4 regions of the Priestia sp. YIM B13551 genome follow, and region 1 is predicted to be linked to each of the others. Evidence: riboswitches for the same ligand, from Rfam matches in the RefSeq annotation. Region 1 holds a riboswitch; each other region holds the start of a gene.

Region 1 (7,818 bases):
CGATGGATTTCACAAAGAATAAATTGGTTTATTATGATATTTTTTACATATGTGTATAAATAAAAAGCAAAGTAAATCAGACCTTTGCTTTTTTAGTTAGTCGCATGTTTAACTTTTCTCTCTATCCATTTACAATTATCTATATTTTCTAACAATTTATCCATAGGCTGATAGTTTCTTACTATTTTTGGAATTATGTAGACTGAACGCTCTAATAATGTAGAAAATCTAGCAGTTAAGAAGTCGTTGGACTTACATGCACTTCTTAAAATTTCTATAAATATTCTTATTGTTATATAAAAAGCAATTCTTTATGAAAATCAGCATATGTTTCCTGAAAACCAAAAATAAAACAGGACTTTTGATTCACCGTCCTGTTTGCAGCATGTTTTCGACTTTTTTAATATCCGCGTGAGTAGGATTGATTTCCCGGGCATAGGCGATTTGTTCTTTCGCTTTTTCCATTTCTTTTAATTGAATATAGGTTTTGGCGAGTTCGAGTGGCAGCATAATCCCTTCAAAACCAAGATCTTGCGCCCGCTGCAAATAAGACAGCGATTTTTCGTAATTCCCTCCAAACATAAGCGGAGTTTCCCGGTATTTTATTCCTCGAACGAAGTGCGCCAAGCTTGAAGATGGATTTAATGTTAATGCCTGATGAAGAGCTCGGTCCATTTCTAAATTCAATACCATTTTTTCAAAAATAATTGATTCTTCGATTTGCTTTGCTAAACAAACTGCTAAGTAACAGTACAAATCAGATGCTTGAGGTTTTTTCTTCATTTCTTGTTGAATTTCGCGTTTGATCTCTTTCCACTTACCCTCTTCTAGCTGATTCATGACGTATTCTACATGTATTCCCACCACTTTGCCCTCCTTTTCCTCTTTATCATAAAGGATTTCTGCACAAATGAAAAAAGTAAGTGTTCTTCATTTTTCTCAAAAGATCGTTACCGTTAAAAAATAGGCAAATTTCTTAATCACTTAACCCAATTAGTACATAGGATATAGAGAATTTTATTAAAGGAGGTTACACATATGGGCGCAAAAGGCGGTTTTGGTTTTTCATTTATCGTTGTTTTATTTATTTTATTAGTAATCGTAGGGTGTTCTTGCTACTATTAATTTCTAAAGAGGATGAACATCATTCATCCTCTTACGACAAAAAAACCATGCTTTCGCATGGCTACATACCGATTAGATAAATGAGTAGAGGAACTCATTGTTCGGCAATATTGAAGAAATTTTTGGTTTTCACTTCCCCCTAGTATGCCCTTCTTGACAGGGGCTATGCGCAAATAAAGAACTAACATTTAAAAGCGAAAGCCAGACGCACCTACAATAACAAGTAAAACAAATAACACAACGATTAACGCAAAACTTTGTTTTCCCACGTATCATCCCTCACTTCCTGTTATCTGCTTTTAGTGTATGCAACAGCTTGGCAAAATGTTTAGGACAGGGGTGCGGATTTTTATGAGAAAAACCTTCAAATTTCGCTAAAAAAGTGAATCATATTTTTGTTTCTTTCGTTATATATAGTAAGAGATTTTTTACTATAAAAAAGGGGGACCTTTAATGCGCCGACATTCCAAATTGCCCATTGTTCTTGTCTTTGCCTTCTTTTTATTCATCGCAACTGTTTTGTGCGTAACCTCTTATATGTCTTGAATATATAAATAACATAAAAAACCGCCTCCTTGGAGGCGATTTTTCTTACCCTAGCATAATATCTTCGTTTGGATATCGTACAGCTTCTCTCTTCTGTTTTGATAATGAAAATGCAAGCGTTAATGGCCCCACTTTTCCTAAAAACATGATAAAGATAATAATCACGCGTCCAAAGTACGAAAGTTCAGGAGTGGCTCCCATCGATAAACCTACTGTTCCAAACGCAGAAACAACTTCAAACATAATTTTTACAAACGGCAGGTTTTCCGAAATATTTAACAGGAAAATGGCCCCAAACACAAACATAATTGAAATCATCGTGATGGCTAGTGCCTTAAACACGTGAAGGGGAAGGAGCCTTCTCTTTAGGAGCACAATATCTTCCCTGCTTCGTAAAAATGCCCATACTGAAAAAATAATTACCACAAACGTTGTTAGTTTGATACCGCCTCCCGTTGACGCACTTCCTGCACCAATAAACATTAATAAAACCATTAAAAACACCGTTGCGTCATGCAGGTGAGCTAAATCAATCGTATTAAATCCAGCGGTTCTTGTCGTTACTGCTTGAAAATAAGACGCCCATGCTTTGTCCCCTAATGATAAATTTCCAAGCGTATGTGAATTGCCGTACTCTAAGAAAAAAATAAAAAGCATTGCAGTCACGTTAATCGCAAACGTGCTGATAATCATAATTTTTGAATGCAGCGTTAGTTTTTTGTACGATTTTTTCACCCACATATCAGCAAGGACGGTAAACCCTAACCCGCCAATAATGAACAGAAAAGAAATTGTTATGTTAATAATAGGGTCTCCTACATACTGAACTAAGTTATCAGACAGCAGTCCAAACCCTGCGTTATTAAAAGCAGAAATCGAATGAAACAAGCTAAAGAACAATCCCTTAGACCATCCGAATTCCGGAACCCAGCGTATTGCTAAGAAGATAAGTGCAACAAACTCAATTAAAAATGAAAAGATAAACAGCCTTTTAACTAGCAGCACAACTCCGCCGGCGCTCGTCTGATTTAAGGCCTGCTGAACGAGCATACGCTCTTTAAATCCAATTTTTTTACCTAGCATCATAAAAATCAACACGGCAAATGACATAATGCCAAGACCGCCTATTTGAATTAACAGCATAATGATCGTTTGACCGATGACGGTAAAACGTGTACCTGTATCTACGACGGCTAAGCCGGTCACTGTCATAGCGGAAGTAGATGTAAAAAGGGCGTCTACCCACCGGATTGGCTCAGTAGTAGAAAAAGGCATCATCAATAGAAGAGCACCAATAATAATTCCTCCTCCAAAAATAGAGACAAGCAGCTGCGGAGGGGTGAGTTTAATGATTTGTTTTTTCATGAGTTAAACTCCTTCTTCTTCAAAACGGTTCAAATCGCGATTATGTCCGATAACAATCAGCATATCTCCTTGTTCAATTATTTCATGTGCGGTAGGCGAAATAACCATTTCCCCGTCTTTTCGCTGAAAGCCGATAATATTGCAGCCGTACTTGGCACGAATGTTTAAATCAAACAGCGTTTTATTATGAAGTTTCTTAGAGGCGACAATTTCGACAATACTATAATCCTTTGACAGTTCAATGTAATCAATGATTTTTTCTGACACCACGTGATGAGCAATACGCTTAGCGATATCGCGCTCTGGATGAATAACTTTGTCCGCTCCTATTTTTTCGAGCACTTTTTGATGATACATATTCACTGCTTTTACCCATACTTGCTTAACGCCCATATCTTTTAAAAGCATGGTTGCGAGTACGCTTGCTTCGATATCATCTCCAAACGAAATAAGCGCATGATCAACATTGCGGATACCTAGCCCCTTTAAGCTAGCTTCATCAATCGCGTTTGCTTGCACAACATATGTAGCTGAGTTGCTAAATTTATTTACTACCTCTTGATTGCGGTCAATAGCGAGCACATCCACATCCAGATTAGCAAACTCTTCAACCAAACTGCCTCCAAAACGACCTAATCCCAATACAGCAAACTGTTTTTTCATAATGTATTTATTCCTTTCTTCAACTGCTGTGTGTTCTCTTAGCTTATACTTTTTCTAAAAAATTACATCCTTTTCTTAAAAAAAGCGCAAAAAAACACAGGAAGGCTCCTGTGTTTTTCCACACTCTTCCCCCTCAAAACGCTTGCGAAGTTAGCTGTCGGGTTCGGGTTTTAAGAGTAACCCTACCTTTTTAAGGATTCACCCCGGAGCACAATATGTGCGTAAATAATGGGTCCTCCGCTCCGTAATGGATTAAGCGATTTTTATTCAAATGTCTATGATCTATTTTTTAGAATAATCGATTCGATTCATGATGCGTTTCACTTCACGAAAGCTATCTTACTCCTGTGGATTTTGTCTGTCAAGATATTTTTAGGGAAGATCTCACTTGCCCTGCAAGCTGCAAAAATCATATAAATCTAAACTGACAATCATTTTGTGAAATTGATCAAATAAATTAATAACAGCCAAAAGCTCTAACAGCTGCGTATCACTGTAAAATTTCTTTAATTGATTCATATCAGCATCCGTCAACTCCCTTGGACGCACCCGGTATACATCAATAAATCGAAACAGTAATCGATCTTTTTCTTCCAGCTCTTTTTCTCTTAACACTTTTTGATTAAGCGTCTCATCGCCTAAATATGACATGCTCATACACGTCTCACAGCCGTTAACACCTGCTAGATAAAGCCTAATTTTTTCCTTAGTCTCTTTTTCTACTATATCGCTGTTCCAAAGCGTGTCGTAAAGCTCATCATACAATCTTTTTACATGCGGAATTAAATTCAATGCTTTTTCAAAATTTGTTCCCTCTTCGTTTGCTAACAAAACTCTTGCCATTTTTTACTCACTCCTTTTTAATTATTATAGTAAGAAAAATGGAAATTTCAGATTACATATAAAACATCTTATCTACTATTACTAATCAAATGAAACGTTAATGAGAAAGAAGGTTTTCAATTGAAAATTGATGAAATTGATTTATCGATTTTGCAGGCGCTGCAGCAAAACAGCCGCCTTTCCTTACGAGAGCTAGGAAAACAAATTAACCTGTCTCCTCCTTCGGTGGCAGAGCGAGTAAGGCAGCTAGAGAGCTTTGGCGTTATAAAAGGATATACGATCGATATTGATTATGAAAAGCTGCATTTGCCTGTGTCGTGTTTTATTGAAGTAACCATGAAAAACGGAGAGCACGAGCGTTTTAAACGATTTATTTCTCAGTATCCCTACGCTTTATTCTGTGAACGCATCGCCGGGCAAGCCTGCTTTATTACAAAGCTTCAGCTTCCTCACCTGCACGTACTCGAACAATTTATTAACGAAATTACACCTTATGCCAAAACGATTTCACACATCGCCCTTTCTCACGTGGAGATGGCTCCTGCATTATTGAGTCATTTAAAAGATGAAAAGTGATTGAAACCTAACGAAAGCGGTCCAATCTAAAAGCGAACAATGGGATCAATAAGCTCGTATGAATCACTTTTGACACCGCTGTTGATTTCCGTGCCAGGCTTCGCTTTCCGCAGGAGTCTTCGCCTTGCCCTCCAATCAACAGCTAGAACCAAATAAATAGATTAAACATACGTTCACCATACTAACGAAAAAATCCGAACGATTCATCGTTCGGATCTTCTTTCCATTAAACTACTTTTGTCCCAGCCTCTTTTATTCGTCCAACAGCATAAAAAATAACCCTCCAAAGCTGGAGGGTATAAATTTTCCGAATAATGAAAGTTTTACAACTTCATTTTATCAGGTGCCGACATTTCTGTCTACTTAAAAATGTAAAAGAGCTCTCTATTAATAGAAAGCTCTTTTACCTGCTTGTTTTTTGAAAACAATCAATCTATATAAAAGGGAACTACCTAAGGTTGAAAGTCACGTGAAACCTTGGCAGTTGATCCTGGATATACCGGTTGATATGATTCAAAACAAGTTCTTTCATCATTTCTTCTTTGACTTCTGATTCCGTTTTTTTATCTTTTTGTTTTAAAATAAGAATATAATAGACTTTACCCATTTTAATGGGCTCACTACTCTCTCCGATGTGCTGTTTTTTTAAAACATCTATAAAAGAGGGAGATAAACTTGAAAGCTTTAGATTATCAGCATTCTCTATTTTGCTCACTGTCTGGACATCAGCATATTTTTTTTGAACGTCCTGAAGCGATGTTCCCTTTTGCAGTTCAGCCGCAGCGGCAGCGGCATCATGTAAAGTGGAAAAAGCCAGCTGCGTAAAAGATACGCGCGTTAGATCGTTTTCAATACGTTTATAGTAAGCAGTTAGTTCATCAGACGTAATTTGTTTACGAAAATATTCTTCTAATTTAAACTGATTCGTTAGCTGGTTGGTTACATCACTGGAACGAATATTTAACACTTCATAACCTTGTTTTCTTGTATCCTCGTCATATGAGCGTTTAATTTGCTTCCACATATCCTCGACTTGTTTTTGTACTTTATCGCTTGTCTTTAGATGCGAAATTAAGATTTTTTGCATAACAAGCTGCCGCAATAACTCTTTGCGGTAGCTCGTATCATTTAGCGGAGCATCTGGATTTAAGAACCCTTCAACGGCTAAAAAACGGTTGAATTCAGCTCCTGTCACCTTGCCTCCCTCATACGCTGCCAGTTCTTTGGTAGAAGATAGCTGACTAATTTCTACAGAAGGAAACATCGTGTTTGAATGCTTCCCTTCGCAGCCGGTTAAAAATCCGAACGCTGTTAATACTGCTAGCAGCAGCTTTAACGGTGTTGAACTCATCCATTGTTATCCTGCTGCTCTGAAAGCTTCAGAGAAATAGTTTGTTTTTTTCCATTTCGATACACGTCTAATTTTACCGTGTCTCCTACTTTACGTTTTGTGTATAGATATTGACGTAAATCACTGGATGTTTTGACTTCATTTCCATCGATGGCAACAATCACGTCTTTTGATTGTAAACCTGCATCAGAAGCAGAAGAGAATGGTTCAACCGTCGTTACGACAACTCCTTCAGACGTATCGCTGGTTAGGCCTAGCTGGTTTTGTTTTGTTGCAGCTGAAAGCTGACCTACATCTTGAAGACCTACCCCCATATATGGACGCGTTATTTTTCCGTTTTTCATCAGCTGTTCAATCGTCGGCTGCACTTCATCACTTGGAAGAGCAAAGCCGATGCCTTCTACATTGTCTTCTGAAATTTTCATACTGTTGATACCGACTACTTCACCGGAAGAATTGATCAAGGCACCGCCGCTGTTTCCTGGATTAATCGCCGCATCCGTTTGAATTGCATCTACGTTCCAATTTTCTGAAATAGGGACAGAGCGTTTTGCTGCGCTCACGATACCTTGTGTGACCGTACGAGAAAATTGTTCACCAAGAGGATTTCCGATTGCAAGCACCGTTTCACCCGCTACTAAATCCGATGATTTCCCGAACTTCGCCACTTGTTCAACATTTTTGTCAGACATCTCAAGCACCGCTAAATCCGTTAGCGCATCAGCTCCGACAATCTTAGCTTTTTCTTTTTGTCCGTTTGAAAGTGACACTTCTACTTCGCTTGCGCCGTCAATAACGTGGTTATTGGTCACAACGTATGCTTTTCCATTTTCCTTTTTGAAAATAACACCGGAACCCGTTCCTGCTTCTTGCGTTTGGGTATCTCCAGAAAATGGATTTGTTTGCTGTTGAATATTGTTCACGCCTACAACAGCAGCTGATACTTTATTTACAACTGAAACAAGATCTGACTGATTCACGGTTGTGCTTACTGTTCGAGGCGTGGTGCTCGTTGTTGTTGCGGTTTGAGTCTGCGTTGTTTGATTCGCTGTTTGCGTATCAGCTGAATCTATTAACCCCAGCTGCGGAGCACCGTATAGCACAATTCCTCCCCCTAGCACTGCTCCGGCGATAGAAGATGCAATCACTGGAAATAAGCGTCTTCTTGGAGGCTGTGATGATGACGCAGGCTGATACTGATCATAGCGCTGCTGGCGGTTTTCATATTCTTCTTTTCGTTCTTGCTCTCTTTCATAATCACGTGGATCCATGAAAAACACTCCTTTTAACGTAGCAAATTTTATGTTATCTATACTATAAAATAAAAGTTTGGGATAAGTATCAAAACA
Region 2 (7,818 bases), 180 kb from region 1:
AACGGGGCACGCATTCGAGAACTTGCTGCAAAAGTAGAAAAACAAATTAAGCCCGTGCATGAGAAAATTGACGAGCGCATTGAAGCAAATCAATTTCGGGTGCTGCAAAGCTTTCAGCAAAATCGAGTGAGTGATTCACATTTTAATCCGACAACGGGGTATGGATATGACGATCTAGGCCGCGATACGTTGGAGAAAGTATACGCGGACGTTTTTGGAACAGAAGCTTGCCTGGTGCGTCCGCAAATTATTTCAGGTACGCACGCAATCGGCATATCGCTGTTTGGTGTACTGCGTCCTGGAGATGAACTATTATATATAACCGGAAAGCCTTATGACACCCTTGAAGAAATTGTTGGTATACGAGGAAGCGGCGTAGGCTCTTTAAAAGAATATAATATTAGCTATAAATCAGTAGATTTAACAGCGCAAGGTCAAGTGGATTTTGAGGAAGTGAAAGCGTCTATTCATGAGCACACAAAGATGATAGGCATTCAGCGCTCAAAAGGTTACGGCATTCGTCCTTCTTTTACAGTCGCGCAAATAAAAGAAATGATTTCTTTTGTAAAGAGTATTAAGCCTGACGTTACAGTATTTGTTGATAACTGCTACGGTGAATTTGTAGAAACAATCGAGCCAACGCATGTAGGAGCAGATTTGATGGCAGGGTCGCTTATTAAGAACCCCGGTGGAGGCCTTGCTAAAATCGGCGGTTATATTGCAGGACGCAAAGATTTAGTGGAGGCTTGTTCATACCGAATGACAACTCCTGGAATCGGTGCAGAAGCTGGAGCGACGCTTTATAGCTTACAAGAAATGTATCAAGGATTCTTCTTGGCGCCGCACGTAGTCGGTCAAGCATTAAAAGGAGCGGTTTTCTCATCCGCTATGTTTGAAGAACTAGGGATGCAAAGTGAACCGAAGTGGAACAGTGAACGAACGGATTTAATTCAATCCGTGCAGTTCGATGACCGCGATAAAATGGTTTCTTTTTGTCAGGCTATTCAATTCGCTTCGCCAATTAATTCACACGTAACAGCCTATCCTGCTTATATGCCAGGGTACGAAGATGATGTGATTATGGCAGCAGGAACGTTTATACAAGGAGCAAGCCTCGAGCTGACGGCAGATGGGCCTATCAGGCCTCCATATGTCGCTTACGTGCAGGGTGGGTTAACGTATGCTCACGTAAAAGTAGCAATATGTATGGCAGTAGATCAAATGCTGACGAAAGAACTTTTATAAAATATAAGATAGAAAGACTATTTTTCTCCCCGCTAAGAAAGAAAAGATAGGCTTATAAAAATAAACGAAGTGCTATTTATTTGTATAGAAGAAATGTTCAGAAAAATTTATGTTAGAATTACTAACATTCGGTTGACAGGTGAACTAACATAGCATACAATGTAAATAGTTAATCCAAAGGAGGAACTGAAATGAGTGACAACATTCGAAGAAATACGCCACTTTTCCCAATTGGAATTGTGATGCAGTTAACTGAGTTGTCGGCTCGCCAAATTCGCTACTATGAAGAACATGAATTAGTTGCACCAGTAAGAACAGAGGGAAATCGACGATTATTCTCATTTAACGATGTTGATAAGCTGCTTGAAATCCGTGATCTTATTGAACAAGGTGTAAACTTAGCAGGTGTAAAACAGCTGTTTCATCTTCAAAAGGAGCAAAAAGGGCATAAGCAAGAAGAAAAAGTTGTGGCAGCAACAGCAAAGCCAGAATTAACGGACGATGAATTGCGAAAAATGCTTCGTGCAGAACTTATGCAAGCAGGCCGTTTTAATCGAGCAACTTTAAATCAAGGAGATATGTCCAGGTTCTTTCATTAATAAAGTTATCAATATTTATGCCGTTCGTATATGAGGGGTATAGATTATAAATATTATATAGAGATTTAGGGGAGGATCACACGATGGCAAAGTACACAAAAGAAGATATTTTCCGCAAAGTTCAAGAAGAGAATGTAAAGTATATTCGTCTTCAGTTCACTGACATTTTAGGAACAATTAAAAACGTTGAAATTCCAGTAAGTCAATTAGAAAAAGCGTTAGACAACAAAATGATGTTTGACGGTTCTTCTATTGAAGGGTTTGTGCGTATTGAAGAATCAGATATGTACCTATTCCCGGATATTGATACATTTGTTATTTTCCCTTGGACATCTGAAAAAGGTAAAGTAGCACGTTTTATTTGTGACATCTACAATGCAGATAGAACTCCGTTTGATGGCGATCCACGTAATAACTTAAAACGTGTGTTAAAAGAGATGGAAGAGTTAGGATTTACTGATTTTAACCTTGGACCTGAGCCAGAGTTCTTCTTATTCAAATTAGACGAAAAAGGCGAACCTACATTAGAATTAAATGATAAAGGTGGCTACTTCGACTTAGCGCCAACTGACCTTGGTGAAAACTGCCGTCGTGACATCGTATTAGAGCTTGAAGAAATGGGCTTTGAAATTGAAGCATCTCACCATGAGGTAGCTCCTGGACAACACGAGATTGACTTCAAATATGCTGCTGCATTAAAAGCTTGTGATGATATCCAAACGTTCAAACTTGTTGTAAAAACAATTGCACGTAAACATGGCTTACATGCTACATTTATGCCAAAACCATTATTTGGTGTGAATGGTTCAGGTATGCACTGTAACGTTTCATTATTTAAAGATGGTCAAAACGCATTTTATGATGAAAACGGTAATCTAGAGCTAAGTGATACTGCTCGTCAATTTATCGCAGGTATCATCAAGCACGCACATAGCTTTACAGCAGTAACAAATCCTACTGTAAACTCTTATAAGCGTCTAGTGCCTGGATATGAGGCTCCTTGTTATGTTGCATGGTCTGCCCGCAACCGTAGCCCATTAATCCGTATTCCAGCTTCTCGCGGCGTAGGAACTCGTGTTGAGGTACGTAGCGTAGACCCAGCTGCTAACCCATATTTAGCAATGGCTGTTCTATTAAAAGCTGGTTTAGATGGAATCAAGAACAACCTTGAAGCTCCAAAACCTATCGATCGTAATATCTATGTAATGACAAAAGAAGAGCGTATTGAAGAAGGTATCGTAGATTTACCTGCAACATTAGCTCAAGCTTTAGATAGCTTCCAATCAAACGAAGTTATGGTTTCTGCATTAGGTGAACACTTAGCAGAGCACTTCGTTGAAGCGAAAGAAATCGAATGGGATATGTTCCGTACACAAGTTCATCCTTGGGAACGTGACCAATACATGAGCCAATATTAATTCCTAAAAGTCCGAGAGATCGTTTATACGTTCTCTCGGACTTTTTTGTTTTTCAAAATGAATAATATTCTGCATGCGTATATTAAATATCGAACTAAGCTGTTCATAAAACAAGTATAGCTGCCTGTCGTATAATTTACGGGAGGCTTTTTATTGTTTTGTTATATACAGGAAAGAATTTGGTTATATGAATTAAAAAGGATAATCTTTTTGTCTCATTGAATCTATATGTAAAAGTAGTGTATAACAGATAGAGAGATTGTTTATGTGTTCACTCTGCACTGTATTTCAGTATAACTTCAGAGAATTTTCAGCCAGGCACAGTATCGATAGAAAATACTGTTGGAGAGGAATGTAAGGAAAATGAAAGAAGGAAATTTCTTTAAAGGTTTGGTCATAGGAATTTTAATAAGCATTCCAATTTGGATTATTCTCATTGTTGTAGGTGTTCTTCTTTTTAAATAGGCTTATGACGATAATAGAATAGACAAAACTTTCCTTGTAGTGTATACTTTAAATGAAAATGATAATTATTATCATTTAATCAACGAATCAACACTCTGCATATAGCTGTCACTCCTTGAGAGCTATCCTTATTCAGTATTCTGTCTATAAAGCAGAATAACCCGTTGCCATTAGGCAGCGGGTCTTTTTTTAGTGATTTTTCACCTGCTAGGCTAGTATACGTAGCACTTTTTGCCCCCGTGCATATGTTAACAATAAGGAGGGACAAGTAATATGAAAAAAATCTATCTTGATGCAGGACATGGTGGGGCAGATGCAGGAGCAGTTGGAGCGAATGGACTGTATGAAAAAAACTTAGTTTTAAAAATTCAACAATATTTAATAAGCTATTTAAATAGCACCTACAGTGACTTTACGATTAAAACCACTCGTACCACAGATACTTTTTTATCGTTATCTCAGCGCGCTTCTCAAGCTAATTCGTGGGGAGCAGATGCATTTATGTCTATTCACGTAAATGCCGGTGGAGGAACAGGGTACGAAGATTATGTTTACAGAAGCGCTAGCAATGCCAGTAAAACGTTTCAATCAATTGTCCACGGCCAAGTACAGCCAACGCTGCTATCGTATAATCATCCGAATCGCGGTCGAAAGTCAGCCAATTATGCGGTGCTTCGCTTAACAAATATGCCCGCAGTACTAACTGAAATAGCTTTTATTGATAACCGCACCGATGCAGCACTTCTCCAAAACGAAGCTTTTTTAAAAAGCATGGGTGAATCGTATGCAAAAGGAATTGCCGTCTATTTGAATTTACCCCGTCGTGCAGTTCCAAACCCAAATCCAACACCAACACCAAATCCATCACCTTCTGAACCAGGTACAAAAACGTATACGATCAAGCAAGGAGATACGCTGTACAGTATTGCACAGAAGTACAATATAACAGTACAAGCGCTTCAAGAAGCGAATACAGGGCTTTCTGATCCTTTAACACTACAGGTTGGAAAAACAATTGTTATTCCTTCAGGGACTTCACCAAACCCATCTCCAACACCACCTGCTGAACAATATCCACTTCCCAATGGAATTTTAAAGCAAGGTGATTCTGGAGAAGCCGTGAAACAGCTTCAAAGAGCATTAAACGCAGTTAATTTTAAAGTAGGGTCAGTAGACGGAATATATGGAGTTCAAACGAAAGATGCAGTAAGACGTTTTCAGCTTGTGTATCTTCCTTATGATGTAGATGGCATTTATGGTCCTCAAACGAAAAACAAGCTAGCAGCCGTTTTAAAAGCAAAAAGTTAAAGCAAAAAGGTCTTCTGTAAGCGAGCAGAAGGCCTTTTGTTTTTCTGTTAAAAGCGCCTTAAGTACTATTTTATGGTTTACGTAAAATAATGCTTTACAAACCATTTGTACGGGAGTATATTATCTAAGAACAAAGGATAGTTATGAAAGAAACATGTTATCGATCATACCCTTTAACCGAAAATTATATTGACCTGTTATCGCTTAATTCGTCAGAAGTGGGGGACCCAAATTTGTGCATTGTCACTTGGGGTGAATCCTTTTTTTAAAGGTAGGGCTACTCTCATAGCCCGAATCCGACAGCTAACCCCATAAGCGTTTTGGAGAGGAGGTTTAAGCTGTGTAAAAACGCTGAGAACCCTTAGTGTTTTTTTTGTGCGCTTTTTTAACATAAAAAGGTATTTTTTAGGAATGATATCACTTGTTCGTGAACTTGTAACGGAGCTTAGCAATGAATAGTAAATAGTAGCTAGGCAATCATCGGAGGGAAATTGCGTGAACTATTCAGTTCTCAAAAGATTATTGATTGGAAAGCCGCTTAAAACAAAAGAGTTAGGCGATCAAAAGCTTAGTAAGCTTAAAGCACTGGCTATTTTATCTTCAGATGCCTTATCTTCAGTGGCTTATGGAACAGAACAAATTTTGATTGTACTTGCAACAGTCGGCGTCCTTGCCTATTGGTATTCGATTCCAATTGCGATTGGGGTATTGGTACTCCTGACGGCTTTAATTCTTTCATATCGTCAAATTATTTATGCGTATCCGCAAGGCGGAGGAGCTTATATTGTTTCGAAAACCAATTTAGGAGAAAATCCTGGGCTTATCGCTGGGGGGTCACTGTTAGTAGATTATATTTTAACAGTTGCCGTGAGTGTTTCAGCAGGAACCGATGCTTTAACTTCGGCTTTTCCAACGCTGCATCATTACAATGTAGTAATTGCGTGTTTGCTGGTGATTTTTATTACCGTTTTAAATTTACGTGGTGTAACAGAATCCGCTTCTGTATTAGCTTATCCGGTTTATTTATTTGTTATTGCTCTTATTTTGTTAATAGCGGTAGGCTTGTTTAAAATAGCGACAGGTCAAGTTTCACCTGAGCTTCATCCATCTCTCGGTACAGTAGTGCCAGGTATTAGTTTGTTTTTATTATTAAAAGCTTTTTCGTCAGGCTGTTCGGCATTGACAGGTGTAGAAGCTATTTCAAATGCAGTGCCTAACTTTAAAGAGCCAGGTGCAAAAAATGCTGTTCATACATTAATGCTGATGGGCGGTATTTTAGCCGTTTTATTTTCGGGCATCACGTTTTTAGCTTATTGGCTTGGCATTTCTCCAAAAGCAGATGAAACGGTTGTATCACAAATTGCATCGAGTGTGTTTGGACGAAATGGATTTTATTATTTTATTCAAGGCACAACAGCTCTAATTCTAGTGCTAGCAGCGAATACGGGCTTTTCAGCTTTCCCTTTGCTGGCTGTCAACTTATCGTCTGATAAATACATGCCAAGAATGTTTCAAATTCGTGGCGATCGACTAGGCTATTCAAATGGAATTGTGACCCTTGGAATTGCTTCTATTGTCTTAATTGTAGCTTTTAAAGGAGCGACTGAACAATTAATCCCTCTTTATGCAGTTGGAGTGTTCATTCCATTCACGCTTTCTCAAACAGGCATGATTGTCAAATGGCTTAGAGAAAAGCCGGCCGGCTGGCAAGGAAAGCTAACCATTAACTTAATTGGTGCGCTTATTACCTTAACTGTGCTAATCATTTTGTTTACAACGAAGTTTTCACAAGTATGGTCCGTGCTCATTTTCTTACCGGTTATTGTCTATATTTTTCATCGCATTCATACGCATTATGAAGCGGTAGGAGAGCAGCTTCGCATTAAGCAAGGAGAAAAGATTGGAAAGCTTGAAGGAAGTGTGGTCATTGTTCCTGTAGCAGGAATGACAAAGGTAGTAGAAAATTCATTAAATTATGCAAGAACGATTGGCGATACCGTTATTGCAGTGCATGTGGCCTTTGATCGAGAAAGCGAAAAGAGAATGGAAGAGAAGTGGGAGAAGTGGCAGCCTGATATTCGTATTGTTACGTTTCATTCTCAATACCGCAGCTTAGTGCGGCCGCTGTTTCGATTCATTGATATGGCCGAGGAAAAAGCGCGGGAAAACAATATGGCTATTACGGTCGTTATTCCACAATTCATTACGAAAAAAAGCTGGCAAAATATCCTTCACAATCAGTCCAGTCTGCTGTTAAAAGCACATTTGCTTTACCGTAAAAACGTAATCGTTACAACTGTACCGTACCGTTTTAAAAAATAATGAAACATGACTAAAAACCTCCAACTTGTATGTTGGAGGTTTTTAATTTTTAAATTCACATACACTAACCGTAATCGAATCTCATAAAGGCGCAAACGGAGGGATTGTATGAGTGAATTAATTAAGTTATTGCGAAAAGGAAATAAATCGGCCATGATGGCCGCTATAGTGAATACTATTATTTCCATTATTAAAGGGATTGCTTTCGCTTTAACAGGGAATGTAGCGATGTTTGCTGAAACGATGCACAGCTTAGGGGATGCAGCAAATCAGTTTTTTGTTTTTATAGGTTCGGCATTAAGTAAAAAAGCCCCGACCAAACGATTTCCAAACGGATTTGGCCGATTGGTTAATCTTGTTCTATTAGGAGCGGTTCTTGTAGTAGGAATTATGGCGTTTGAAACGATTAAAGAAGGATATCACCACATTCTTCATCCGACGAAGTCTTCAGGCTTTATTTT
Region 3 (7,818 bases), on a different contig from region 1:
CCGTTTTTGATACATTTGGCATTGTAACAGAATCAACAGATGGACATGTTTCAGGCGCTTATGCATTCACGTTGATTGCTATTTTATTTACAGCCATTAGTTACGGAAAAATGGTAAAAGCTTTTCCGGGAGCTGGTTCCTCTTATACATATGCACAGCAAGTACTGAATCCAAGCATTGGTTTTTTGGTAGGATGGACGGCTCTTCTTGATTATCTATTTCTGCCAATGATCAATGCACTTTTGACAAATATTTACCTAAGCTCTCTGTTTCCAGGTGTTCCAAAGGCCGTATGGATTATCAGCTTTGTTGTCATCATGACCATAATGAATATTTTTAGCGTTCATTTAACCGTTTCTTTTGGTACGCTATTAGTTGCTTTTCAAATTTTAGTCGCTATTATCTTTATTATTTTAAGTGCTACAACTCAAGGCCAAGAGCTATCATTTAAACCGTTTATAAGTGAATCGGCCTCTATATCTCTGTTATTAAACGGAGCAGCTATTTTATGCTTTTCTTTTTTAGGATTTGATGCTGTAACCACCATGGCCGAAGAAACACTTAAGCCTGAGAAAACCATTCCTAAAGGGATTCTCATTATTGCATGTACGGGAGGCGCCTTATTTATCACAGTTTCTTACTTTGCTCAGCTCCTTTTCCCTTCAGCCTCTTTGTTTCATGATTTAGAAGGTGCATCAGCGGAAATTGCTTATAAAATTGGCGGCCAGCTTTTTAAATCTATTTTTGTAGCAGCGGCCTTGACTTCAACTATTGCTTCTGGACTTGCCTCACATATGAGTGCATCAAGACTTCTCTATGCAATTGGGAAAGATGGTTATCTGCCTCGGAGAATTTTTGGCTATATTCACCCTAAAACAAAGACGCCTGTTTGGAACGTGGTGATTATTGGTGGCCTCTCCTTAATTTCACTAGGTCTGTCTCTTGAAAAAGCTACCTCTTTAATTAATTTTGGTGCTTTAATTGCGTTCAGTTCAGTGAACATAGCGGTTTTTATCCATTATTTTATTCATCAAAACAAACGATCTCTTAGTGGATATATTTCATATGTACTTATGCCTTTACTTGGCAGTTTATTTTTATTTTTTATGTGGCTTAACTTAGAAATAACATCCTTATTTATCGGTATTGTATGGAGTGTAATCGGAATTATTTATTTACTGATTGCCAGACGAAAAAATACTATTACCATTCCTACTTTTCATTTTGATTAAGGAACTAGACTTAGCACACCTCGACATATTTCCCCAGAAATAATGTCGAAAAAAAGTAATTCAGATATAAGCAAATCAATCCCATCTAAACACGAACAAAAAGGTAAACGATCTAGTATGAATCACTCGTTACACCGCTGTTGATTTCCGTGCAAGGCTTCGCTTTCCGCGGGCGGCCGTTGAGCCTCCTCGTCGCTTGCGCTCCTGCGGGGTCTCATCTGTTCCGCTTTTCCACAGGAGTCTTCGCCTTGCCCTCCAATCAACAGCTAGAAGCAACTAAACACATGAAAGCTACATTTACTATACCAATGAAAAAATCCGAACGTATTTGATTCTCAACCAAGAATCAAACTCGTTCGGATCTTTCTTCAACTAAAATACTTTTGTACCAGTCTCTTTTTATTGTTGCGATTGTGAGACTTTTTCCAAAATACGTCTTTTACGGTAAAGCATCATTCCAACTTCGCCTATATCATTAATCGCTTGTTTGTTAATATAAGCCCCGAATACCATTCCTGCTATAGGAATCATTTGAAACAGCTTTTTCCATCCCAAGTTGTCCCTGTAGGTTAGAAACACTTCTCTCCACCCTTGCAGCTGCTGCAAGCTCTGCGTTCGATTGCCGCTTGCTAATTCTTCTAAAATCGCACGCTTTCCTACAATATCAGAGGATGAAAACTGCATGCATTTGACCATGAAAATGCGTTCCTCTTGCTCAGTGGGATCGTAACCATAAGAAACAGCCACTTCTTGCAGTGTCTTAAGTGTAAGTCCCAATACAAAAGGAATATCAATCGCCAGTGTAAAAATCCCGCCTACCCCGGTTGTAGCTCCTTGCAGCTGTGCATTCTTTTTTCGGACTTCAATAAAATACTCCGCCAATCCATCCATTTCTTGCAGAGATAAATGCTGAATATCCTCTATTGAAAGCTGCTTCTTTTCTTGTAATTGAGCTGATGCTTTTTCTAGCGTGGCAGACGTATTAGCTAAATACTGGCCTCCATTATCAACATACTTAGCAATTTCATCTAATAATTTTTCTATTTTTTGATGAATGAACTTTGGCGTTACTTTATCTAAAGCTGAAAAAGGCAAGCGAGCCAGCCGCTCCCAGAAAAAAAGTCCTTTTTGGTCTTTCTCCCACTTTTCAATTTTTCGTAACTCTACTCTTAACTGCTCATGCTCTGACATATCCTCACTCTTTTCCTCGATTTATCAGCTCTGCCCTACTTGTTTATTCCGCACATATTTAATGATAAAAAACAATGCAATTAAAACAACAATTCCGATTCCAATAGGCTGCATATATTGAGACACAATCGGCCCCACCTCTTTCCACTTAGGTCCTAGCTTATATCCTAAATATACGTAAATAGCCGTTACTGGAAGCATCGCAACAAATGTATAAATAGAAAACAGCCATACATTCATTTTTGCCATCCCGCACGGAAAAGAGATAGCCGTGCGCACTCCTGGAATAAAGCGTCCAAAAAAAGCAACCCCGCTGCCGTACTTATTAAAAAAGCGATCGGCGGCGTCAATTTCTTTTTCTTTCACCAAAAAGTATTTTCCATATTTTAAAACCAGCGGTCGTCCACCGTAACGTCCCAGTGCATAAAGAGTCAACGGTCCACAAACACCGCCTACTGTACCTGCAAGGATAGCCAGATACAAGTTCATATCACCTTGATACACCCAATACCCTACTAAAGGTAAAACAAGCTCTGCCGGGACAAATTCAAACGTTAATGCTAAAATTACGCCAAAATAAGAGAGCTGTTTTAGCGCTTCAATTAAAGAAAGTAAAACCGACTCTAACAAAAATTCTCCTCCTCATGTCATTAAATCTAAGACTGCAAAACTATAATTTAGCCGATTGATAGATAAAAACCAACGCGGCATAGTTTTTTCCTTTCCCTCTTTACGTATTACGTACTACAAAAGTTTCAATAAAAAAAGCGCTAGTTTTATCCAGCGCTTTTATAGTTTAAAGTTAATTTGAATAATACCTACTTTACGAAGAGCATCGTATAAAATAACTAAAGCCGGTCCTAAAAATAATCCGACAAAGCCTAAAAGTTTAAATCCAATGTACAAACTAACTAGTGCAGCCAAAGGTGAAATACCCATATTTGTAGAAAATACTTTTGGTTCTACTACACGTCTTACTACCGTAATGACTCCAAATAGAATAAATAAGCCGATTGCTAATGAGTCATGCCCTTGCGTAAGAGCAAAAATCCCCCATGGAACGAGCACCGAGCCTGTCCCAAGGATTGGTAAGATATCGACAATTACAATTAATAAACTAAGCAGCGCGGTATACGGAACATCTAATAGCCAAAGCCCTACATAAGCCATTACAAACGTCATGACACTTAAGATAATTTGTGCCTTAATAAAACCAACCCCCGCTTGGATAAGCTGAGTGATGACAACTTGTAGCTTATATTTCGTTTCTTCTGTTAAAAATGACTTAATTTTATTTTTAATAGCAGGCAGCTCAAGGCTGATAAATACAAGCGCTACTAAATAAATAAGAAACTCTAATAGAAACCCAGGAACAGTAGCCGCAAAGCTAATGATGATTTCTACGGTACTTTTTAATAGAGAATCTAATGAATTTACGGTCTTTTCAAGCGTGCGCTCGATAGAAGAAATCACTTCTGTAGGAAGAGCGTTTGAATAGTATTTCCACTTAATAATAGTTGGATAAATCGCGGTTTCATAGATTTCTTTTACAAAGGAAGGCGCTATTTTTGAAAGAGCAACCACTTGCGTAACGATTGTCCGAACAATAAAAAATCCAATAAGTATGAGCGAAACAACATATAAAATGAAGGTCATAAGCACTGCATAGACTCTCTTCATTTTAAAAGATTGATGCAATTTTTGAACAATACCCTCAAGCGCTAATGCTGTTAATAAAGCAAACACAATCGGTAAACTGTAAGGGATTAACAAACATACGATTACTATCGAGGCGATGACCCATATTCGCTTTTTCCACATACTCTACTATCCCCCAACTAGCTAAGCTATCTCTATATTTATTGATAAAGAAAGGAACCAGTGACTGCTTTTATGTAAGAATAAAATTTGGATATATTTATACCTGATGTTACATATTATAGGGTCAATTTCCATAATAATAAAGGAATTATTATGAAAAAAGCTACTTATTCTAATTTTTTGAATAGAATAAGTAGCTTTTTAATTTATAAATTAGCCGGCTCTCATGACCTCTGTACCTTTTTTAGGGTCAAATTTGCCTTCAGATTTAGACATCACAATTGCTGCTAGTGTGTTTCCTACTAAGTTAACAACCGTACGTGCCATATCCATGATTCTGTCTACTCCAGCAATGAAGGCTAATCCTTCTGCCGGAACGCCGATTGTTCCAAGAGTAGCCAATAATACAACAAATGATGTTCCTGGCACGGCAGCCATTCCTTTAGATGTAACCATCAATACAAGAATGAGCGTCAGCTGTTGAACGATCGTTAAATCAATACCGTACACCTGCGCTAAGAATAACGCTGCAATCGCTTGATAAAGAACGGAACCATCTAGGTTAAATGTATAACCAATTGGTACAACGAACGATACGATAGCTTTTGGACAGCCCATCTTTTCAAGTTTTTCCATAATACGCGGAAGAACTGTCTCAGAACTAGATGTACTGTATGCTAACAACAGTTCATCTTTCATATAGCGGAATAAGTGGAAAATGTTAATTCCTGCCCATTTCGCGATTCCTCCTAATACAACAAGTAGGAAGAAAATTAACGCTAAGTAAACTAAGATAACAAGCTTTCCTAATGAAAGGAGTGACTCTAAGCCGAATTTTGAAACTGTTACACCAATTAAAGCAAATACACCAATTGGAGCCACTTTCATTACAAGGTTTACCACGTGAAACATTGCGTGAGAAACGCCGTCGAAGAATTGTACAACTGGCTTTCCTCTTTCCCCAATTGCCGCTACTCCAAGTGCAAATAACACTGTAAAGAAGATAATTGCTAGCATGTCTCCTTCAACAATTGACTGGAAAAAGTTTGTTGGAACAATGTGTAAGAAAGTTTCAGCCACTGACTTTCCTTCTTGCTGTTTGGATGTTTCAACGTATTGTGAAATATCACTCTTCTGTGCTGAATGAATGTCTACACCTTGCCCAGGATGAAAAATATTAGCAACCAATACACCGATTATAATTGCAAAAGTCGTAATAATTTCAAAATAGAGAATGGTTTTAACGCCGAGCTTTCCGACCTGTTTACCGCTCCCTGCTCCTGCAACTCCAACGACTAAGCTTGAGATAACAATTGGAATAACAATCATCTTAATTAATCTTAAAAATAGGTCTCCTAGCGGCTGTAGGTATGTTACTACACGCGGATCGTTAAACCAAATTACCCCTACAAGAACACCAAGGATTAAACCGGTAAAAATCTGCGTAGCCAAACCAAAACGAATTTTTTTCATAGATGTACCTCCCCAAAGATGTATGACATTTGTATATACTTTTCTGAAAAAACAAAAAAAGACTATTCTTAAGAAAGAACAGCCTTTTACTTACGCTATTTTGGGCTCTTTCTCTCAATAAAGCAAACGGGGTTAACTGTCGGATTCGGAATTGAGAGTTTCCTACCTTTTGTAAGGATTCACCCCAAGGCAGCTTTACTGCCGATAATGATTCCCCCGCTCTATACGATTAAGCTTATTATTCAGTTTTTATAAAATTAAAACGATCTATACGTTGTCATACGTTTTTTACAGTCAATAAAACTAAACAGAAGTCTTACTTTTACTTAACTTTATACTGCACAAATATTAATTTACTATTTTTCGACACGTTTTGTCAATACCCATGTTTGTAAAACGCTTTCAAAAGGCGATAATATATATTTATGCAAAAAAGCTATTGCAACATTGCAATAGCTTTTTCTTGCTCTTTGAGTCTCTATTAGAAGTTTAAGGGACTAAAGAACACGCGTGTTTATTTTATAAAAATACAAAATATAGAATAGCTGCTAAAACAATTCGATATAGTGCAAATGGTACTAATTTGATACGATTAATTAATTTCAGGAAAAAGCGAATAGATACCAGCGCAAAAATAAAGGCGCTGATAAAACCAGCAATAAAAAACGGTAGTGCATCTGATGTGAAATACTGCCAGTTTTTAACCAATGAAAGTCCACTTGCTCCTGCCATGATTGGCACTGCCATAATAAATGTAAAATCTGCGGCTGCCTTATGGCTCATTCCAAGAAGAACCCCTCCTGAAATCGTTGAGCCTGAACGAGAAAAACCTGGCCAAAGAGCAATACATTGAAACAGTCCTATACCCAGTGCTTGTCCATAAGACATTTGGTCCACCGTCTCTACACGCGGACGTTTAGGTCCAAACAAATCTGCTAGAATCATTAATACAGCTCCGACCACTAAGCCAATTAGCACCGTATTTAAAGAAAACAAATGTTCATCAATGTAATCATCAAACAAAAGTCCTAACACTCCTGCGGGTAACAGACCAACAATTACCTGCATTAAATTCAAGCGATTTGTCGGTCCAATTGGAGCAGCTGGTTTTTTTCCTAATCCTAATAAATTAATAAAACGATCTTTAAAAATAACAACTACTGCTAAGATCGACCCTAGCTGAATAACAATTTTAAATGTATTAGCTACTGGAGATGAAAATAATTCTTTTGAATTTAACCACAGGTCATCCACAATAATCATATGCCCAGTTGACGAAACAGGAGCAAACTCTGTTAAACCTTCTACAATCCCTAAAATGATTGCTACAATAATTTCCCACATAAAGCTATGTACCTTGCCTTTCTTTCAAATTAATAAGCTTATCGCTTCGTTTTACATGCTCAACTATTTTCCTATTTTGACACTTGCTTTTTTATCATAATTGTTAAAACTATGAAATACAATGTGTATTTGCAAAAAGATAAGAATCTTTAATAATTTGTAATAAAAACCTTACATGCTATAACCAAAAAACACGATATCAGCTTTTATTTATTTTAGAAATTAGTCACTATGTTCGGTATAAATTCCGGGCCCTTAGCTAAAAATGAATCATCTAGACTATTTTTCTTTGGTGTGAAAATACGACTAAATCATTATGTTTTTTCCATCCCCTTTACTGTCATCTATCATTTTAATCAACTAGTGCTTGCTTATACGACATATCCCCTAAGTAATTTGAAACTTTTTTCTCTCTTTTCTCGTATATAGTAGTATCTTTTTTAGGAGGCTTTTTACTATGAATGGAAATGTACGTACAATGAAATGGGTCACTGCTGGGTATGAAGCCTTGCTGGGAATTCCTTTAATTGGCGCGGGGATTGTTATGGGCTTTAGTTATACTCCTCTTTTTATTGGATTTATTCTTCATGCTATCACGCTCATTTTAGCTAATAGACGAGGGTTATCTGCTTATGGAAACATACTAGGGATTGTTACCTCACTGGTTGCTTGGATTCCATTTTTAGGGTTTATTATGCATATTATTACAGCTATTGTGATTGCAATCGATGCTGCTAGACAACGTTAATTGTCTAGC
Region 4 (7,818 bases), on a different contig from region 1:
CTCTTTCTTCTAGTATGGCATAGAAACGCTTTTGTTTACTTTTACATAAAAATTCGATTAGTGGTTAAAATATCCAAAAATGAGAAAGTGCTGAAACTATGTCTTTATCCTTTGAAAATCAAACAATAATAAAGAACTGTCACCATGATACTACAAATCAATGTACGGATTATACATTAGAACGTATACAGGATTCATCATGAACGAATCTACATATCATTAAACAGTTCAGACTTCGCCGTTCGTCAAGTGAAAGTGCGGAGAAGTTCCAGTGTTAAAGGATTCATTATGCGTTCAAACAAAGATCGTGAAGAAGGTGACAATAATGAAGCGTAAAGGATTTTTTCTTTTGTTGATGATGACGATAACCATCTTGCTCACCAGTTGTTGGAGTAAAAAAGAGTTAACTGACCTTGCCATCGTGGCAGCTATGGGCGTCGATAAAACAAAAGATGGAGGGTATCACTTAACACTCCAAATTATAAATCCAGGGAACGTGGCAGGAGGTATGCAAGGAGGAGGAGGAGGTACCCAGAGCCCTCCTATTACCATCTATTCGGCTTCAGGAGATAATCTAGTCGAAGCAAGTAGACGGGCTTCGGGGAGAATTTCTCGACGATTGTATTATGCTCATGCAAACTTGATTGTAGTTGGAGAAAAGTTGGCTAAAGAAGAAGGGCTTGATACATTAATTGATGCTTTAGATCGTGATCCAGAATTTCGAAATACTTCAACCATTGTGATTGCAAACCATTCGACCGCAGCCGATCTTGTTAAAACGTTAACTCCAGTTGATAAGATTCCAGCGAATAAGGTACTAAAAACCTTAGAGTTTACGGAAAGAAAATGGGGAGAGAATGTAAAAACATCGCTCCAAGAGGTGATGAAAAGTCTTGAATCACCTGGTAGAGGAACCGTCGTATCAGGATTTCGCCTAGTTGGGAGTCCCCAGCAAGCACAAAAGCTGGATAACCTTCAAGAGAGTGCACCTGGAGCAACGCTTCAAGCTTCTGGAATTGCTGTTTTAAAACAAGGAAAGTTAGTGGATTGGCTGTATGGAAAACCAGCAAGAGGAACGGTATGGATTCTCGATAAAATCCAAGGAACGGATATTAATATTGATTGGAAAGGAAGGAAAGAAGCAATTGCTTATCAAACTGTACGACAAAAAACAAGTGTGTCTGCTCAAGTGAAGAATGGTCAACCTCATATTTCTGTTCATACACGTGTTGAAGGAGATATCGGTGACATGGAGGTACCTGTTGATATCACGAATCCAAAGGTCATTACAAAAATCGAACAATCCCTTAGGAAAGAAATTAAAAAAGAGCTAAAGGCAGCTATTGAACGTGCGCAAAAAAATAAAACGGATATCTTAGGATTTGGCGAAGTGGTTCACCGTACTAGACCGAATCAATTTAAAAAATTAAAGACGGAATGGAATGATGTGTACTTTCCGAAGTTAAATGTAGATATAAAAGTGGAAGCCTATGTGCGTCGAGCTGGCTTACGAAATAAATCGTATCTTTCAGGGATAAAAGAGAATCAAAAGTGATAAAGATGATGTAATGTGGGTTATTCTAAATGTCATCTGTTTTTCTCAACACAAGATGAATGATCGAATTAAACCCCTTTTCATACATGTGAAAAGGGGTTTGCTTTTTTATTTTTTAAATTTATAAGGCAATGTAGTTACAATGACATTTTTCCGATAAAGAAGGTGTGCTCTTAGTAATAAGCTTGATTGGTTATGCAATGCGTTATGCCAGCTTTTTCTTGTGATAAATTGCGGAATTAAAACGGTGACAGCCATATGACTATCATCAGCTCGCTCTTCTACACGATCAATAAAGCGTAAAAGAGGCCCAACTAGACTTCGATATTGTGAGTAGAAGGTAACTAAGCGTATATCAGGATATCGTTCGTTCCATATCTCTTCCATTCTCTTTTCACTTTCACGGTCAAATGCCACATGGACCGCAATCACTGTGTCTCCAATAATTTTTGCATAGTTAATGGAATTCTCGACAGCCCTTGTTAAGCCTGCAACCGGTATAATGACTACATTTCCTTCTAGTGCTAATGCTTCTTTGTCTCCTGGCTTCATGCGAAGTTGCTTTCCTACCTCTACGTAATGGTTCTTAATACGGTGAAACAGATAGACAATAAGAGGTAAGAAGATTAAAACAGCCCATACTTGTGAAAATTTTGTTGTAAAGAAAATAATCAGTACCGTGAAGCTAATAAAAGCTCCTATAAAATTGGTCACTAATTTCCCTTGCCAGCCAGCTGGCTTTTCTCTTAGCCATTTTACAATCATGCCCGTTTGAGATAGCGTAAATGGAATAAATACTCCAACCGCATATAAAGGGATTAACCGTTCTGTATTACCTTGAAACGCTATAATGAGCGCAATAGAGGCAATTCCAAGTGTGACAATTCCATTTGAATAGCCCAAACGATCACCACGTATCGTAAACATACGCGGAATATACTTATCTACAGCTAAATTAACAGCCAGTAAAGGAAAGGCTGAAAAGCCTGTATTGGCAGCTAACACTAAAATTAAAGCCGTCGTACCTTGAACAAAATAATAGAAACCATTTCGTCCAAATACTTGGGAAGCAAGCTGGGAAACAACCGTCTCCTCAGCTTTAGGTACAATTCCAAACCAATAAGCCAAGAACATGACACCTGAAAACAGAATAGCTAAAATAATACCCATCGCAACAAGTGTACGAACTGCATTTCGTGCAGCTGGTTCTTTGAAGTTCGTTACAGCATTAGAAATAGCTTCAACACCTGTAAGGGCTGAACACCCCGATGAGAAAGCTCGTAGTAGTAAGAATAAGCTAATCCCTGGAACTACAGTTCCCAAGGCTGGATGAACGTCAGGAGAAACCTGACCAGTCGCTACTTTCCATATGCCTACACCTATTAATAGAAGTAGTGCAAGAACAAACAAATAAACAGGATAGGCTAAGGCTGACGCAGATTCTGTTACCCCTCTTAGGTTCAAAACCATAATAAAAATAACCAATAAGCAAGCGATGATGACTCTATAGTCATGAAGAACAGGAAAAGCAGACGTTAATGCATCAGTTCCAGATGAAATACTTACAGACACCGTTAAAATATAGTCTACTAATAAAGATCCTCCGGCAATAAGACCTGCATTTTCTCCGAGATTATATTTCGATACAACATACGCCCCTCCCCCTTCTGGGTACGCATAAATAATTTGGCGATACGAAAGAATAAGTGCCGTTAAAAGAATAAGTACCCCAATACCAATTGGGATGGAGTACCAAAATGCGATCATTCCAATGGTAGCAAGCACAATTAAGACTTGTTCTGGGCCGTACGCCACGGATGAAAGTGCATCAGATGAAAGAATAGCTAATGCCTTGACCTTATTTAGCTTTTGTTCACCTAACTCTTTTGATTTAAGTGGCCTCCCAATTAATAAACGTTTTAGGGATGAATAACTCATCTAAACTCCTCCTGAAACCTTTGCCATTTACCTATATTAGTTTACTCTCATCATTCCCTATCTCAGAAAAAAAACACAAAAAAGAACACTAAGGTTCTGCTTAGTGTTCTTTCCAGGACAAATAAAAGCAAACCTTCTCTCCAAACGCTGATGAGGTTAGCTGTCGGGTTCGGGCCTTTAGAGTAGTCCTACCTTCTTTTCGAAGGATTCACCCCAAGTGCAAGTGCACACAAAAATGGGTCCCCCATTCCTTAGTGGATTAAGCGATAAAAGGTATGAAAATAGCAAGATCATATATGTATGGTAGGTACTATACGCCTGAATTTTACATTTGTAAAGAGCCGTTTCAATTAAAACTAATTTTCATATAATTTGTTTTTCTCTTTTATGTAGATAAATAAATTTTGATATCTTGAGCAAACTACTCAAGACGCCGTGAGGCTTCAGTCCTTTGGTTAAATAATGTAGCAGAAAAACCTACCCTATCACACACCAGGGTAGGTTTTTCTGTTTTTCAGCTGCATATCATATACACCTCTAGTTTATATAATCAGCATTATCGGAAATTATAACTTACAAAAAAGTAGTTAGAATAATAACCAACTACTTTTTGTAGGATGTTTTAATTTTCTATGTTATTTACTTTAAAATTTCTTGATTATCCCAATTTTTCAAAGCCCATACTACCTCATCATTTTCATTGAGCGTGACTTCATCTAAACCTAACTCTATAAAATTCCTGTTTACAAAAACAGCCCAATGTATATTTTTCTTTGGAATTGAATGGATACCATTTATAGATATAATATTCCCTTGGGATTCTTCTATGTTAAAGGCCCTTTTTGTTACTTCGTATAATGTCTCACCTTCTTGAAATGAAACTTCTTTTGAAGCAATCGTCTCGTTTTTATCATTTACAATTCTGAAAGTACTCGTCATCTCTAATGCGTGCGTAGGGGAATAAATAACAAAAAGGAATATTGGTAAAAATATCAGTATCTTTTTAATAAGCATTTTTGTATCTCCTTTTGACGTATTTACCATATTATGAGCACTTTAGTGAAAATTATAATTTTTAAATATAGTTCAGTGTTTAATACGCAACAGAAAAATTTCCTGGTGTTAGGGAGTTTTTTCTGCTTTTTTAATAAATATCATATATGAACTTAGTTACCATAATGGATTTTCTAGGAACCTAATATCTAAAAACACTTTTTATCTCATGAAGGATTTTTAGGTATTTTAAACGTGTAAAACAGAATAAATATATCAAAGTATGTTAATTATGGATTAAAGATGTAAAAAACGTTTTTTTCACTCCCCTAATAATTCCATAGGAGAACATACATGAAAAACTATACAAACGATAACACAGCAAGACGCTATATAGCTCACGTTAGTATATTTGGAACCACTCAGATTCACTTAAGAAATCCCTACATTATAGCCTGGTGGTCAGCAGCCTTTCCTGGCTTCGGACATTTACTTTTATCTAAATATCTTCGAGGATTTGTTTTATTTATTTGGGAAGTTGTTATTAATCTCCAGTCAAATATAAACGTGGCTATGATTCATTCCTTTCAAGGGGACATAGACATGGCGAAAGAGTCACTAAACACTAGGTGGCTTCTCATTTATATTCCTGTTTATATCTTTGCCATATGGGATAGTTATCGAACGACGGTTGATTTAAATAAAATATATCTCTTAGCTGAAAGAGAAAATCACACCTTTAATTCCTTTAGTATGGGAGCTATGGAGATTAACTACTTGGATAAAAGAAACCCTATTATGTCTATCCTATGGTCCTTATTTATGCCAGGTTTAGGTCAGCTTTATATTCATCGAATAATCGTTGCTTTTTTTATTGTTACTTGGACCGTCGTTTTCTTTTACTATTCTCATCTTCTTGAAGCTATTTCTCTTCTCTTTTTAGGCGAAATCCAGAAAGCTACCAACATATTAAATCCAGAATGGTTACTGTTTTTCCCTTCTCTTTATGGGTTCGCCACTTATGATGCTCATATCAATACAGTTGAAAATAATAAGCTTGCTGAAAAAGAACAAAAGAACTTTCTAGAGAAAACCTATCAAAACCCAGAATTTTATATCGAAAAGGGAAAAAAGTGACAAGGTGACATGCAGATTTTTGCTACATTTATATGAATTAAAACATCGTAACCAGAGCAAACTACCCAAGATGCAAGCAATGGCATCAAAAGGACATTCTGTTAATAAAAAGAGAAAAACTCCTGTTCAGACACAGCAGGAGTTTTTCTCTTTTTAATCTGTATATTCTATACAAACGTAGTTAACATAATACCTCTTTCCGGAAGTGAGCCAGCAAAAGAACCTTTACAGGTGAATTGCGCACTTTTATTGAATAGGAATTTTCTTCGAATATTTTTACTTCAGTAATGTATATTTCAGTAAAGGCTTTTTATAAAATGTCACTTACTTATTTGTTACCAAGTTGTTCTGCCAAACCGATTAGAAGTCCTTCGATTCCACGAATGTAGCAGAGCCGATACGAGTCCTCGTACTGAACCACTTCGCCAACGAGCTGAGCACCATACTTAGTGAGTCTCGATACCATTTCGTCAATGTCTTCAACGGTAAACATGACGCGTAGATAACCGAGGGCGTTTACAGGAGCAGTCCGGTGATCTGATATAGTAGGTGGGGTGAGAAATCGCGAGAGTTCAAGTCGGCTGTGGCCATCTGGGGTAACCATCATAGCAATCTCTACGCACTGAGAACCCAATCCGGTTACGCGACCAGCCCATTCACCTTCGACAGTGGCTCGCCCTTCGAGGTTCAAGCCAATCTCCTCAAAGAAAAAAATTGCGTCATCAAGGGATTCTACAACGATGCTGACATTGTCCATTCTTAGTAAGTTGTTTTTTGCCATAGTTTTATCTCCTTATGTGTAAAAATTTATTATCTGACCATCTTCATAATTATTCTATTAAAAAGTTTCAAATCCCTTTCAAACAAGAAACACCTTGTCACAATATAGGGAAATGTGAAACTGGGTTTTCGGATATGTCATATAATATCTTGTTAACGAACAACATTTCATAAACCTCTTAAACCTTCTACTATTGGAATATTTGCCAACCTTATTTCGTGAATGCCATCATGTTTAAATAGTTTCAAAAATTCGATACCGTAGTTGCTATTCGGTAAAACAACTTCGACTTCCCCACAAAATATTTCTACCTGTCACTAGGCCATATTTGTTGTATATTGTAGAAAAAGACGCTATTTGTCGTCATCTAGAGTAAATAGTTAAACCAATTATTTTTATGAAATACTTAACGATTTACTTAACATCAGGAACCTATAAACTAAAAGGGAAGCTCACAAATGTGAGCTTCCCTTTTTCTGTATTAGATATATTCAATACGTGGCATTAAGGATATGTGATTTCTCATTGTCCTTCTTCAACTCAAGTCCCATTAATTCAAGAAATAATTCATATCTATTAATAAATTAGTAAATAATACGCAAGAGGTGAGAAAATGAAAAATGATAATTTAAAACTTACATCTTCCGAAATAGGAACACTTTGGGGGGAGTATGTAAACGGAACAATGACTGATATAGTAAATAGGTATATGTTTTCTATTATTGAAGACGAATCAATAAAAAACCTTTTTTTAATTGCCCTTGAGACCTTCGAAAAGCAAAAGAAGCAGGTTGTTTCCTTCCTTGAGAAAGATGGATTTCCCGTTCCAATTGGATTTACTGAGTCCGACCTTAATAAAAGTGCAGAGAGATTGTTTTCTGACACATTCTGCTTAAATTATTTGCATCTTATGACTGTGCATGGTTTGTTGGGACATACAACTTCTTTAAGTGTTTCTGTTAGAAAGGACTTACGGGAATTTTACAATTCATGTGATAATGATGCAAAAAATATGTACGATTTAACCATTGAGTTATTGCTTGAAAAAGGAAAATTCCAAAGAGACCCCTATTTCTATCCTAACGAGAGCCCTGAATTTATATCTACCAAAGATTTTTCTGATGGATTCTTCGGAAAAGGTAGAGTTTTATCTGCTACAGAAATGATCAGTAGTTCTCTTAACATTAAAAAGAGCATTATGGCTAAAGCTCTTTCAATCGGATTCAGTCAAGTCACTGAATCGAAAGAGGTAAGAGAGTTCTTGGAGCATTCTGAAAAAACGGCTGATGAAAACATACAAGCCTTAACAAAAATTATGCACAAGGATAATTTGCCAGTTCCAATGTCGTGGGAATCAGAAGTTACAACGTCAAAAGACTCTCCTTTTTCGGATAAATTAATGTTGTATCATATT

What was found. Region 1 has a riboswitch for cyclic di-AMP ahead of ACFX4N_RS14105 (potassium channel family protein). Riboswitches for the same ligand answer to the same signal wherever they lie in the genome.
Region 2: it holds a riboswitch for cyclic di-AMP, as region 1 does, so the genes downstream of both, ACFX4N_RS15060 (APC family permease) here and ACFX4N_RS14105 (potassium channel family protein) in region 1, are expected to answer to the same signal.
Region 3: it holds a riboswitch for cyclic di-AMP, as region 1 does, so the genes downstream of both, ACFX4N_RS29030 (glutamate/proton symporter GltT) here and ACFX4N_RS14105 (potassium channel family protein) in region 1, are expected to answer to the same signal.
Region 4: it holds a riboswitch for cyclic di-AMP, as region 1 does, so the genes downstream of both, ACFX4N_RS27905 (APC family permease) here and ACFX4N_RS14105 (potassium channel family protein) in region 1, are expected to answer to the same signal.

The regions. Positions count from the first base shown of each region.
Region 1 is NZ_JBHZOX010000002.1:868,540-876,357, forward strand. Features, by position in the region: gene ACFX4N_RS14085 (tetratricopeptide repeat protein) at 367-864, opposite strand; gene ACFX4N_RS14090 (YjcZ family sporulation protein) at 1,039-1,125, shown strand; gene ACFX4N_RS14095 (YjcZ family sporulation protein) at 1,314-1,394, opposite strand; gene ACFX4N_RS14100 (TrkH family potassium uptake protein) at 1,717-3,036, opposite strand; gene ACFX4N_RS14105 (potassium channel family protein) at 3,040-3,699, opposite strand; cyclic di-AMP (ydaO/yuaA leader) riboswitch at 3,824-3,968, opposite strand; gene ACFX4N_RS14110 (carboxymuconolactone decarboxylase family protein) at 4,084-4,542, opposite strand; gene ACFX4N_RS14115 (Lrp/AsnC family transcriptional regulator) at 4,663-5,118, shown strand; gene ACFX4N_RS14120 (hypothetical protein) at 5,126-5,257, opposite strand; gene ACFX4N_RS14125 (peptidyl-prolyl cis-trans isomerase) at 5,567-6,469, opposite strand; gene ACFX4N_RS14130 (S1C family serine protease) at 6,466-7,740, opposite strand.
Region 2 is NZ_JBHZOX010000002.1:1,048,896-1,056,713, reverse strand. Features, by position in the region: gene ACFX4N_RS15080 (methionine gamma-lyase family protein) at 1-1,245, shown strand, start outside; gene ACFX4N_RS15075 (MerR family transcriptional regulator) at 1,437-1,844, shown strand; gene glnA (type I glutamate--ammonia ligase) at 1,928-3,262, shown strand; gene ACFX4N_RS15065 (N-acetylmuramoyl-L-alanine amidase) at 4,001-5,035, shown strand; cyclic di-AMP (ydaO/yuaA leader) riboswitch at 5,227-5,368, shown strand; gene ACFX4N_RS15060 (APC family permease) at 5,531-7,357, shown strand; gene ACFX4N_RS15055 (cation diffusion facilitator family transporter) at 7,466-7,818, shown strand, end outside.
Region 3 is NZ_JBHZOX010000015.1:28,429-36,246, reverse strand. Features, by position in the region: gene ACFX4N_RS29055 (APC family permease) at 1-1,232, shown strand, start outside; gene ACFX4N_RS29050 (hypothetical protein) at 1,362-1,508, opposite strand; gene ACFX4N_RS29045 (EcsC family protein) at 1,632-2,423, opposite strand; gene ACFX4N_RS29040 (DedA family protein) at 2,448-3,053, opposite strand; gene ytvI (sporulation integral membrane protein YtvI) at 3,213-4,244, opposite strand; gene ACFX4N_RS29030 (glutamate/proton symporter GltT) at 4,458-5,717, opposite strand; cyclic di-AMP (ydaO/yuaA leader) riboswitch at 5,824-5,963, opposite strand; gene ACFX4N_RS29025 (undecaprenyl-diphosphate phosphatase) at 6,237-7,061, opposite strand; gene ACFX4N_RS29020 (hypothetical protein) at 7,519-7,809, shown strand.
Region 4 is NZ_JBHZOX010000012.1:17,508-25,325, forward strand. Features, by position in the region: gene ACFX4N_RS27900 (Ger(x)C family spore germination protein) at 326-1,555, shown strand; gene ACFX4N_RS27905 (APC family permease) at 1,664-3,493, opposite strand; cyclic di-AMP (ydaO/yuaA leader) riboswitch at 3,625-3,769, opposite strand; gene ACFX4N_RS27910 (DUF4430 domain-containing protein) at 4,133-4,507, opposite strand; gene ACFX4N_RS27915 (hypothetical protein) at 4,841-5,623, shown strand; gene ACFX4N_RS27920 (VOC family protein) at 5,952-6,404, opposite strand; gene ACFX4N_RS27925 (DUF3231 family protein) at 7,018-7,818, shown strand, end outside.